DNA from 2 places in the Streptomyces sp. NPDC107471 genome. Region 1 is predicted to be linked to the other one. Evidence: riboswitches for the same ligand, from Rfam matches in the RefSeq annotation. Region 1 holds a riboswitch; the other holds the start of a gene.
What was found. A riboswitch is a leader RNA that binds a small molecule or an ion and turns the genes downstream of it on or off. The one in region 1 is predicted to bind cyclic di-AMP.
Positions count from the first base shown of each region.

Region 1 (5,174 bases):
GTCGTCGGCGAGCTGGAAGGCGACGCCGAGGCGCTCGCCGTACTGGGTCAGCACGTCCACGACCGTCTCGTCGGCGCCCGACATCATCGCCCCGAAGCGGCACGAGACGGCGACGAGCGAGCCCGTCTTGCCGCCGAGCACGTCCAGGTAGTGCTCGACCGGGTCCCGGCCGTCCTGCGGTCCGGCGGTCTCCAGGATCTGGCCGGTGACCAGGCGCTCGAACGCCTCCGACTGCACCCGGACCGCCTCGGGCCCGAGGTCGGCCAGGATGTGCGAGGCGCGGGCGAACAGGAAGTCGCCGGTCAGCACGGCCACCGAGTTGCCCCAGCGGGTGTTGGCGCTGTCGACGCCCCGCCGGACCTCGGCCTCGTCCATGACGTCGTCGTGGTACAGCGTCGCGAGGTGGGTCAGCTCCACCACCACGGCCGACGGCACCACGCCCGGCGCATAGCGGTCGCCGAACTGGGCGGCGAGCATCACGAGCAGCGGCCGGAAGCGCTTTCCGCCCGCGCGCACCAGGTGCTGGGCGGCCTCCGTGATGAAGGGGACCTCGCTCTTGGTGGCCTCGAGCAGTCCCTCCTCGACAGCCGCCAATCCGGCCTGGACATCGGCTTCCAGAGCCTGGTCCCGCACGCTCAGCCCGAACGGCCCGACGACGGTCACGAGGGGTCTCCTGTCTGCTGGTGTCTACTGGCGGTTACGCGAAATGTCGATAGGTCGCTGCCCTCACTCAAGTCAGCGTATCCGGTCACCTTTGGATCACCGATAGCGCCCGCCCCGTCCATGCCAGGCGGTATCGGATCACGGCCGGTATGTTTTTGATCACCTGAAAAGGATGGATATCTATCGACTTGTAGGGAAGTACCCCCTGTGTCCCGAACCGAAGCCGAGGTCGCCGCCCCGCCCGTGGTCGTCGCGCCCCGGCCGCGCCGCGCCCCGCACCCGGTGCCCTGAGACGGACGGGACCCGCCGATGCGCATCCGTACCTCCTTCCCGTACGAGACGACCCACGACGACGTCCGCATCCCGATGCCGGACGGGACGCTGCTGTACGCGCGCGTGTGGCGGCCGCTCACTCCGGAACCGGTACCCGCGATCCTCGAATACCTGCCGTACCGCCTCACCGACCGGACCGCGCCCCGCGACCGGCAGCGCCATCCCTGGTACGCGGGCCACGGCTACGCCTCCGTGCGCGTGGACATCCGCGGGCACGGCAACAGCGGGGGCGTGCCGGGCGACCCGCACTCGGCGACCGAGATCGCCGACGGGGTCGAGGTGGTCCACTGGCTGGCCGCGCAGCCCTGGTGCGACGGCCGGGTCGGCATGATCGGCATCTCCTGGGGCGGCCACGACGGTCTCCGGATCGCGGCTCTCGCACCCGAACCGCTCAAGGCGGTCGTCACCGTCTGCTCCAGCGCCGACCGCTGTGACAACGACGCGCACTACCTGGGTGGTTCCGTCCTGGCGGTGGACATGCACGCCTGGGCGGCCACGCTGCTCGCCTTCGCCTCCCGTCCCCCGGATCCGCTCCATGTGGGCGACGCCTGGCGGGAGATGTGGCTCGCCCGCCTCGACGGGCTCGCCCCGTTCGTCCACACCTGGCTCGGCCACCAGACCCGCGACGACCACGGGCGGGACGACGGTGGCCGCGAGGACCTCGGCGCGATCGACGCGGCCGTCCTCGCGGTGGGCGGCTGGCACGACCCGTACCGCGACACCGTCCTGCGGCTCGTCGAGCACCTCCCGCCCGACCGCGTCCGCGGGATCGTCGGCCCGTGGTCCCACCAGTACCCGGACCGCGGCCGGCCGCCCGGCCCGGCGATCGGCTTCCTCCAGGAGACCCTGCGCTGGTGGGACCAGCACCTGAAGGGCATCGACACCGGCGTCCTGCGCGAACCCCTCCTGCGGGCCTACGTCAGCGACTCCCACCCCCCGGCCACCGTGTACGACACCCTGCCCGGCCGCTGGGTCGGCGAGCCGGCCTGGCCCTCCCCCACCGTGACGACGGTGGCGTACGGCCTCCAGGGCGCCCCCGTCCTGGTCCGCTCCCCGCAGCACACGGGCGTGGACGCCGGCCGTTTCCTCCCGCGCGGCAACGACGCCGACCTGCCGCCGGACCAGCGGGAGGAGGACGCCCGTTCGGCCTGCTTCGAGTTCGCGGTGGGCGAGGAGACCTGGGTGCTCGGGCGGCCGGGGGTGCGGCTCAGGGTGACCTCGGAGGTGTCGCGCGGGCAGGTCGTCGCCCGGCTCTGCGATGTCGCCCCGGACGGGTCGTCGACGCTCGTCACGCGGGGCGCGCTGAACCTGTCGGCCCGTCAGGGACGGGACCGGGCGGTGCCCTGGGAGCCGGGGGCCACCCAGGAGGTGGCCTTCGAGCTGAGCGGCGCCGGGCACGCCTTCCGGCCCGGCCATCGCATCCGGCTCGCGGTCTCCTCCGCGTACTGGCCGTGGATCTGGCCGCAGCCCGGCTCGCAGGCGGGGTTCACGCTGGAGCCGGCGGGGAGCTTCCTCGAACTGCCGGTACGCGCGCGTGACACGGACGCGGACATCGCCTTCGAGGAGCCGGAGCAGTCCGGGCCGCCCGGGGCCGCCCACGGCGCGGCCGCCGACGGATGGAGCCCCGCCACCCTGGACGAACCCCGCCCCGGCCTGCTGGTCGTCCGTGACGTGGCCAGGGGCGAGTGGCGGCTGGAGGCCGACCCCCGGAACGGCGGCACGCGCGTGTACCCCGACGGCCTGGAGTGCACCGAGGAAACGCTGGAGACGTACACGATCCACGAGCAGGACCCCCTGTCCGCCCGCACCCGCTCGGACTGGTCGATCCGGCTGCACCGCCCCGAGCTCGGCTGGGACACGACCGTGCGGACCCGTTCCGAGATCACCTGTGACGGGACAAACTTCGTCACCTCCGACGAGGTCGTGTGCACCGAGGGCGGCGAGGTGGTCTTCCACCGGACGTGGGAGAAGCACATCCCACGGACGGCCGGTTGAACACGAGTTGAGACTTCTTGACCGTTTTACCCCTCTTGCGCTCGGCTGTGACTTGGCCCACTTGGGCGGCCGGATCGGCGGACATCCGGAATCTTTCGATCCGCCTTTTCCCGTGCGCGAGTTGAAGCTTGGCCAATGCAAAGGATCAAGCGCCGCAAATGCCTCCGACCAAGGTCAATAGGCACCTCATGTGAATTCGCCACTTGTTCCGGACATGTGCTCTCGCATACGTTCCCGGCCTGTCGGGCGGACGCCGAATCCTGCCACCGCCCGTACACCCACCGAGAACCACGGCAGGAGCGGGGGAACCAGGTAAGTCGTCGTAACGGCTGTCTTCGGACATACCGGTACGGCTTGGGGTGAAGTCATGCCTTTCGCAGGCATGGCCGGGCAGCTCCCGCCCGAACCCGACAGCTCACCTCGCAGGCGACGGAGAGGAACTTCGCCATGCCCGCTGCCGCTCAGCACCGCCGTCCCCGCACCAGCCGTCTCGCCCGCAAGCTCGCCGTCGCCGGGACCGGAGTCGCCGTCCTGGCCCTGCCCCTCATCGGCGCGACCAGCGCGTCCGCGGCCACCCCGACCCTGCAGACCGCGACCACGCTCGGCTACCCCAACACCCTCGACGGCTGGATCCGGGCCTCCCTCGCCGTCATGGCGGAGCACGGCATCCCCGGCTCCTACGACGGCATCTACCGCAACGTCATCCGGGAGTCCTCCGGCAACCCCTACGCCATCAACAACTGGGACTCCAACGCAGCCGCCGGCACGCCCTCCAAGGGCCTGCTCCAGGTGATCGACCCGACCTTCACCGCCTACCACGTGGCCAACACCTCGTGGGACCCGTACGACCCGGTCGCGAACATCACCGCGGCCTGCAACTACGCGGCCCAGCGGTACGGCTCCATCGACAACGTGTACGGCGCCTACTAGGAACTACGCCCGCGGGAAGAGTCCTTCGAGGACGACGGCGATGCCGTCGTCCTCGTTCGACAAGGTCACCTCGTCGGCCACGGCCTTGAGTTCGGGGTGGGCGTTGGCCATCGCCACCCCGTGGGCCGCCCAGTCGAACATGGGGATGTCGTTGGGCATGTCCCCGAAGGCGATCGTCACCTCGGGCCCCAGTCCCAGGTGTTCGGCCGCGAGCGCGAGACCCGTCGCCTTCGTGACACCACATGGCTGGAGTTCGACGGTCCCGGGCCCCGACATGGTGACCGTCGCCAGCGAACCCACCACCGAACGCGCCGTGCCCGCCAACTCGTCGTCGGACAGGTAGGGGTGGCGCAGCAGCACCTTGCTGATCGGCTCGCACCACAGGTCGTCGCGCCGGCCGACCCGCACCGCGGGCAGCGTCGGATGGGGCATCAGATAGCCCGGCTCGATGAGCGTGAGCCCGTCGACACCGTCCTGGTCCACGGCCGCGTACACCTGCCCCACCTCCGCCTCGATCTTGCCGAGTGCGGTCTCGGCCAGTTCCCGGTCCAGGGTCACCGACCAGAGCAGACGGTCCGCGCCGGCGTCGTACACCTGCGCGCCCTGTCCGCACACCGCGAGTCCCGTGCTGCCGAGGTCGTCGAGCAGCGGGCGCACTCTGGGCGCCGGCCGTCCGGTCACGACGAGATGCCGGGCCCCACCCGCGGCCACCCGCGCGAGCGCGGCCAACGACCGGTCGGAGAGCGTGTCGTCGGCGCGCAGCAGCGTGCCGTCCAGGTCGGTGGCGATGAGTGAATATGCGGGGGAGGCGGCCATGATCAGAGAATACGGATGGTTGGCCCCTCCGACTCGACGCGAACCGGACGGCTGCTGCTTTCACATCCGTTGACCGCAGTTCCGGTTCCGGGCGGCTTCGCCCGCGGAGCGCTCAGGCCGAGTCCCGCAGCACCAGTTCGGTCGGGAGGATCACGCCGGCGGTGTCCTCGCCCGCGATCTGGGCGAGCAGCATGCGGACCATCTCGGCGCTGATGCGGTCGAAGGGCTGACGCATGGTGGTGAGGGCGGGGGCGATCGCGGTGGCCGCCGGGGAGTCGTCGAAGCCTCCGACGGCGATGTCGTCCGGGACCGAACGCCCGGCCTGCTGAAGGACGCCCACGACCCCCAGGGCCATGAGGTCCGAGGCGACGAACACCGCGTCCATGTCCGGGGCCTGGGCCAGCAGCCGGCGGGCCGCCCGTTCGCCGCCGCTGCGC
Region 1 is NZ_JBVJPC010000002.1:848,262-853,435, forward strand. Features, by position in the region: gene ACZ66S_RS08800 (polyprenyl synthetase family protein) at 1-663, opposite strand, end outside; gene ACZ66S_RS08805 (CocE/NonD family hydrolase) at 973-2,991, shown strand; cyclic di-AMP (ydaO/yuaA leader) riboswitch at 3,261-3,435, shown strand; gene ACZ66S_RS08810 (transglycosylase SLT domain-containing protein) at 3,439-3,921, shown strand; gene ACZ66S_RS08815 (HAD family hydrolase) at 3,925-4,737, opposite strand; gene ACZ66S_RS08820 (LacI family DNA-binding transcriptional regulator) at 4,850-5,174, opposite strand, start outside.

Region 2 (5,174 bases), on a different contig from region 1:
GCCCTGTCCGTGCGCACCCACGAGCGGCGCGGCACCGAGTGGAGCTTCGACGTGTACGACACCGAGGGCGACGAGCTGCGGCTGCGGTTCCGCGACGGCGGACTGACCATCACGCTGCACTACCGGATGCGCGACGACGTCCTGGAGCGCTGGGTGAGCCTCGACAACCAGGGCCCGGACCCGGTCGAGCTGCTGCGCGCCGACTCCGCCACCTGGACCCTGCCCGACCGTGAGGACGGCTGGCGGCTGTCCCAACTGCACGGCCGCTGGGCCGCCGAGTCCCTGCTCACCCGGACCCCGCTGACGTACGGCGAGAAGGTCGTCGGCAGCCGCCGCGGCCACACCGGACACCAGCACCTGCCGTGGGTCGCGCTCGACACCGACGCCACCGAGGAGCGGGGCGAGGTCTACGGGGTCGCGCTCGGCTGGTCGGGCTCCTGGCGCATCGCCGTGGCGCAACTGCCCGACGCGCGCGTGCAGATCACCGGCGGTGCCGGGTACGACGACTCCGGTCTGCTCGAACTGGCGGCCGGGGAGTCCTTCACCACGCCCGTCTTCGCCGGCCTCTGGAGCGACGGCGGCCACGGCGGCGCGAGCCGCGCCTGGCACGCCTACCAGCGGGCGTACGTCATACCGGACGCGGACCAGGACCGGCCCGTGCTGTTCAACTCCTGGGAAGCCACGAACTTCGACATCTCCGAGGACCAGCAGGCCGCCCTCGCCCGGCGGGCCGCGGCGATCGGTGTCGAGCTGTTCGTGGTCGACGACGGCTGGTTCGGCGCCCGCACCAGCGACCGGGCCGGGCTCGGCGACTGGGCGCCCAACCCCGACCGCTTCCCCTCCGGCCTCAAGCCGCTCGCCGACCAGGTGCACGCGCTCGGCATGCAGTTCGGCATCTGGGTCGAGCCCGAGATGATCAACCCGGACAGTGAGCTGTACCGCGCCCACCCGGACTGGGTGCAGTACCAGACAGGACGGAAGCGGACGGAGTTCCGCAACCAGCTCGTGCTGAACCTCGCGCGCGAGGACGTCCGGCAGTACCTCTGGGAGCAGCTCGACACCCTGCTCTCCTCGGCCCCGATCGACTACGTGAAGTGGGACTTCAACCGCTGCTTCACCGACGCGGGCTGGCCCGGCGAGTCCTACCCGCAGCGCCTGTGGGTCGACCATGTGCGCGGCTTCTACGCCCTCCTGGACCGGCTGCGGGCGGCTCACCCGGGCGTGGCCTTCGAGTCCTGCTCCGGGGGCGGCGGCCGGATCGATCTCGGCGTGCTCAGCCGCACCGACCAGGTGTGGACCTCGGACAACACCGACCCCCTCGACCGGCTCGCCATTCAGTACGGCTTCAGCCAGATCCATCCCGCGCGGGTGATGGCCGCCTGGGTCACCGACAGCCCGAACACCCAGCTCAACGGTCGGGTGAGCTCGCTGCGGTTCCGGTTCGTGAGCGCCATGGCCGGGGTGCTGGGGGTCGGCGGGGACCTCACGGAGTGGAGCGAGGAGGAGCTGGCCGAAGCCCGTCGGTGGGTGGACCTCTACAAGGAGATCCGGCACGTGGTGCAGCGCGGCGAGCTGCACCGGCTGCGGCCGCCGCGGGGCGGACTGAGCGCGGTGCAGTACGTCCTCGGGGACGAGACCGTCGTCCTCGCCTGGCTCCAGGCGCAGAAGTACGGCGAGCCCGTCGCCGCGCTGCGGCTGCGCGGACTCGACCCGACAGCGACGTATGAATGCCTCGAAACGGGCGAAGTGTACCGAGGGGGCGTACTGCTGCACCACGGACTTCGTACCGGTTTGCGCGGAGATCTCGATGCGACGGTTATCCGACTGCGTCGCATCTAGGGCTTCTGTCCGAATTGGCGCTTTACGCCCAACTCCACCCAGGATGAGGGTTCCTGTGAATTCGTGACGTGAGCAGCGTCATATCCGTGACGGTGCGTCGCGCGTCATGTTCACGTAATTCATGGGTCCGACAAGGGGATTCGGGTGGGTGAAGGGTGTCCGATGCACTCAGGGTGACCGGTAATTCCCATTAGGGATCAACAGAAACGCCCGCACGGGCAACCACTCACTTGTCCCTTTGCGTCTTGCTCGTTTACGTTCGCCACCGATCCGGTCGGACGCCCAATCCTGCCGCCGAACGGATTCCGCACATCTACTCACCCGTGTACGGCAGGAGCGGGGGACCCACAGGCACAACCGCCTGTTCCGGTCTCCGGAACAGGCTAGGGGTTAAGTCGCGTTTCGGCGCGGCCGGGCATCTCCAGCTCGCACCCGACAGCTCACCTCGCAGGCGCCGGAGAGGAATTCGTCATGCCCGCGAAGGGTAAGCACCGCCGTCCGAAGTCCCAGCGCTTCGCCCGCTCGATCGCCGTCGCCGGAACCGGGGGCGCCGCGCTCGCCCTCCCGCTCATGGGAGCCACCGGAGCGCACGCCGCCCCTTCCCAGTCCGTTTCGGAAAAGGCCGTTCAGTCGCTTCCGGTCACGCAGAAGTCCGCCGAAAAGACGGCCGCGAAGAAGGACAGCGCGAAGACCGCGACCGTGCGCACCTATTCGGTGCGGGTCGGCGACTATCTCTCGAAGATCGCCGACGAACAGCACGTCAGCGGTGGCTGGAAGAAGCTGTACGCCGACAACCGTCAGGCCGTCGGTGACGACCCGTCGCTGATCCACCCGGGTCTGAAGCTCTCGATCGGCAAGAAGGCCAAGACGAGCGCGACGAAGTCCCACTCGTCGTCTTCGTCTTCGTCGTCCTCGTCCTCTTCCTCTTCTTCGGCGAAGACCGAGAAGACGGAGGCGAAGAAGTCGTCCGCCGAGTCGGCGGCCGCCACGCAGAGCTCGAACACCGCCAGCGGCTTCACGCTTCCGGTCAGCGGCGCCACCATCGGCACCGGGTACCGCGTCTCGGGCAGCATGTGGTCCAGCGGCTACCACACCGGTGTCGACTTCGTCGTCCCGACCGGCACCTCCCTCAAGGCCGTGGGCGCGGGCACCGTCGTCTCCGCGGGCTGGGGCGGCGCCTACGGCAACCAGGTCGTCATCAAGCTGGCTGACGGCTACTACGCGCAGTACGCCCACCTGTCCCAGCTCTCCGTCTCGGCCGGCCAGGCCGTGACCGCGGGCCAGCAGATCGGCCTCTCCGGCGCGACCGGCAATGTGACCGGCCCGCACCTGCACTTCGAGATCCGCACCACGCCGGACTACGGCTCCGACGTGGACCCGGTCGCCTACCTCCGTTCGAAGGGCGTCGCCGTCGGCTGACGACGCCTCATGTGCCACCGAAGGCCGGACCCCGATCCCCGGGTCCGGCCTTCGGTGTGCGCGGGGGAGGGGCCGCGGGCGCACCTGCCCGCAGCTTCATGATCAGTTCATTGCGTTCCTGTGGCGGGCACACTCGGGGCGTCGACAGGTGGGGGAGGGGCGGGGCACAGTGAACTCCCCTGCTGTGCAAGCGCTTTCTAAGGGTCCAGTCCCTTCACGAAAGGAACCGTCCGCCATGACGACCACGCGCAGAGCCTTCGGAGCCCTCGCCGCCGGCGCCGCCCTGGCCGCTCTCGCCCCCGCGGCCACCGCGAACGCCGGCCCCCGCCATCGCCGTCTCCTCGCCCACGACGACTTCCGCCACGGCCTCGGCCGTTGGGCCGTCGAACTGGAGCAGGGCGGCACGGTCACCGCGCGGCGCGGGATCCTGGAGGTCGACGTGCCGGCTGGCGCCACGATCTGGTTCCGGCAGCCGCTCGAAGGGCCCTACGTCCTGGAGTACACCGCCACCCCGGTGTCCGCGGGCGGGGTCAACGACCGGGTCTCGGACCTCAACAACTTCTGGAACGCGGTCGACGTCCGGTCCCCCGACGACCTCTTCGCCACCCACCGGGGCGGCGCGCTCGCGGAGTACGACTATTTGCAGACCTACTACTCCGGCTACGGCGCCAACTACAACACCACGACACGGCTGCGCCGCTATGTCGGCGAGCCCGGTGTGCGGCCCCTGATCCTCGACTACACCGAACCGCTGCTGGTGGCGAACGAGCCGAACCGGGTGCGGATCGTCTCCGACGGCTCCACGGTGCAGTGGTGGAACAACGGGCGGCTCGTGCTCGACCACACCGACCCGGAGCCGTACACGCGCGGGCACTTCGCGTTCCGGACGACCTGGAGCCATTTCCGGATCAGGGACTTCAAGGTGTGGCGGTCGCAGCGTCAACATTCCTGACGAGAGGCCTATTCCTCGTTTGGCCAACACTTTAGGAGTGGCTTATCTCACCGCCCGTCAAGTCCTTCCTACGGTCGCGTAGGTCACATTCGAAGGTGAATCATGAACGGCTGTGGCAGACGATTCGAAGAATGACAGCAGCTCAGTGATCGGGTCGTACGTGGCGGTGGGGGACAGCTTCACCGAGGGCGTCGGCGACCCCGGCCCCGACGGGGCGTTCGTCGGTTGGGCCGACCGGTTCGCGGTGCTTCTCGCGGACCGGCGGCCCGAGGGCGACTTCAGGTACAGCAATCTCGCCGTCCGCGGGAAACTCCTCGACCAGATCGTCGAGGACCAGCTTCCGCAGGCCGTCGAACTGGCACCGGACCTGGTGTCGTTCTGCGCCGGCGGCAACGACATCATCCGGCCCGGTACCGACCCCGACGAGGTCGCCGAGCGCTTCGAGCGGGCCATCGCCCGGCTCACGCAGGCGTGCGGCACGGTCATGGTGACGACCGGCTTCGACACCCGTGGCGTGCCGGTGCTCAAGCATCTGCGCGGCAAGATCGCCACGTACAATGGACATGTCCGGGCCGTCGCCGACCGGTACGGGTGCCCGGTGCTCGACCTGTGGTCCCTGAAGACCGTCCAGGACCGGCGGGCCTGGGACAACGACCGGCTGCACCTGTCTCCCGAGGGGCACACGCGCGTGGCGCTTCGCGCGGGACAGGTGCTGGGACTGGAGGTCCCGGCGGACCCGGACCAGCCCTGGCCGCCGCTGCCCCCGCGCGGACCGCTGGACGTACGGCGCGACGACGTGCACTGGGCGCGCGAGTACCTGGTGCCGTGGATCGGGCGCCGGCTGCGGGGGGAGTCCTCCGGGGACCATGTGACGGCCAAGGGTGTTCTGTCGCCGGACGACATCAAGTCGCGGATCGCGAAGGTGGCTTGAGGCGCGGCGCGGGTCGGTGTGCTGGGGCTGGGC
Region 2 is NZ_JBVJPC010000003.1:236,261-241,434, forward strand. Features, by position in the region: gene ACZ66S_RS10565 (alpha-galactosidase) at 1-1,839, shown strand, start outside; cyclic di-AMP (ydaO/yuaA leader) riboswitch at 2,148-2,308, shown strand; gene ACZ66S_RS10570 (M23 family metallopeptidase) at 2,311-3,258, shown strand; gene ACZ66S_RS10575 (DUF6250 domain-containing protein) at 3,494-4,210, shown strand; gene ACZ66S_RS10580 (SGNH/GDSL hydrolase family protein) at 4,356-5,141, shown strand.
Region 2: another riboswitch for cyclic di-AMP. It lies ahead of ACZ66S_RS10570 (M23 family metallopeptidase); the one in region 1 lies ahead of ACZ66S_RS08810 (transglycosylase SLT domain-containing protein).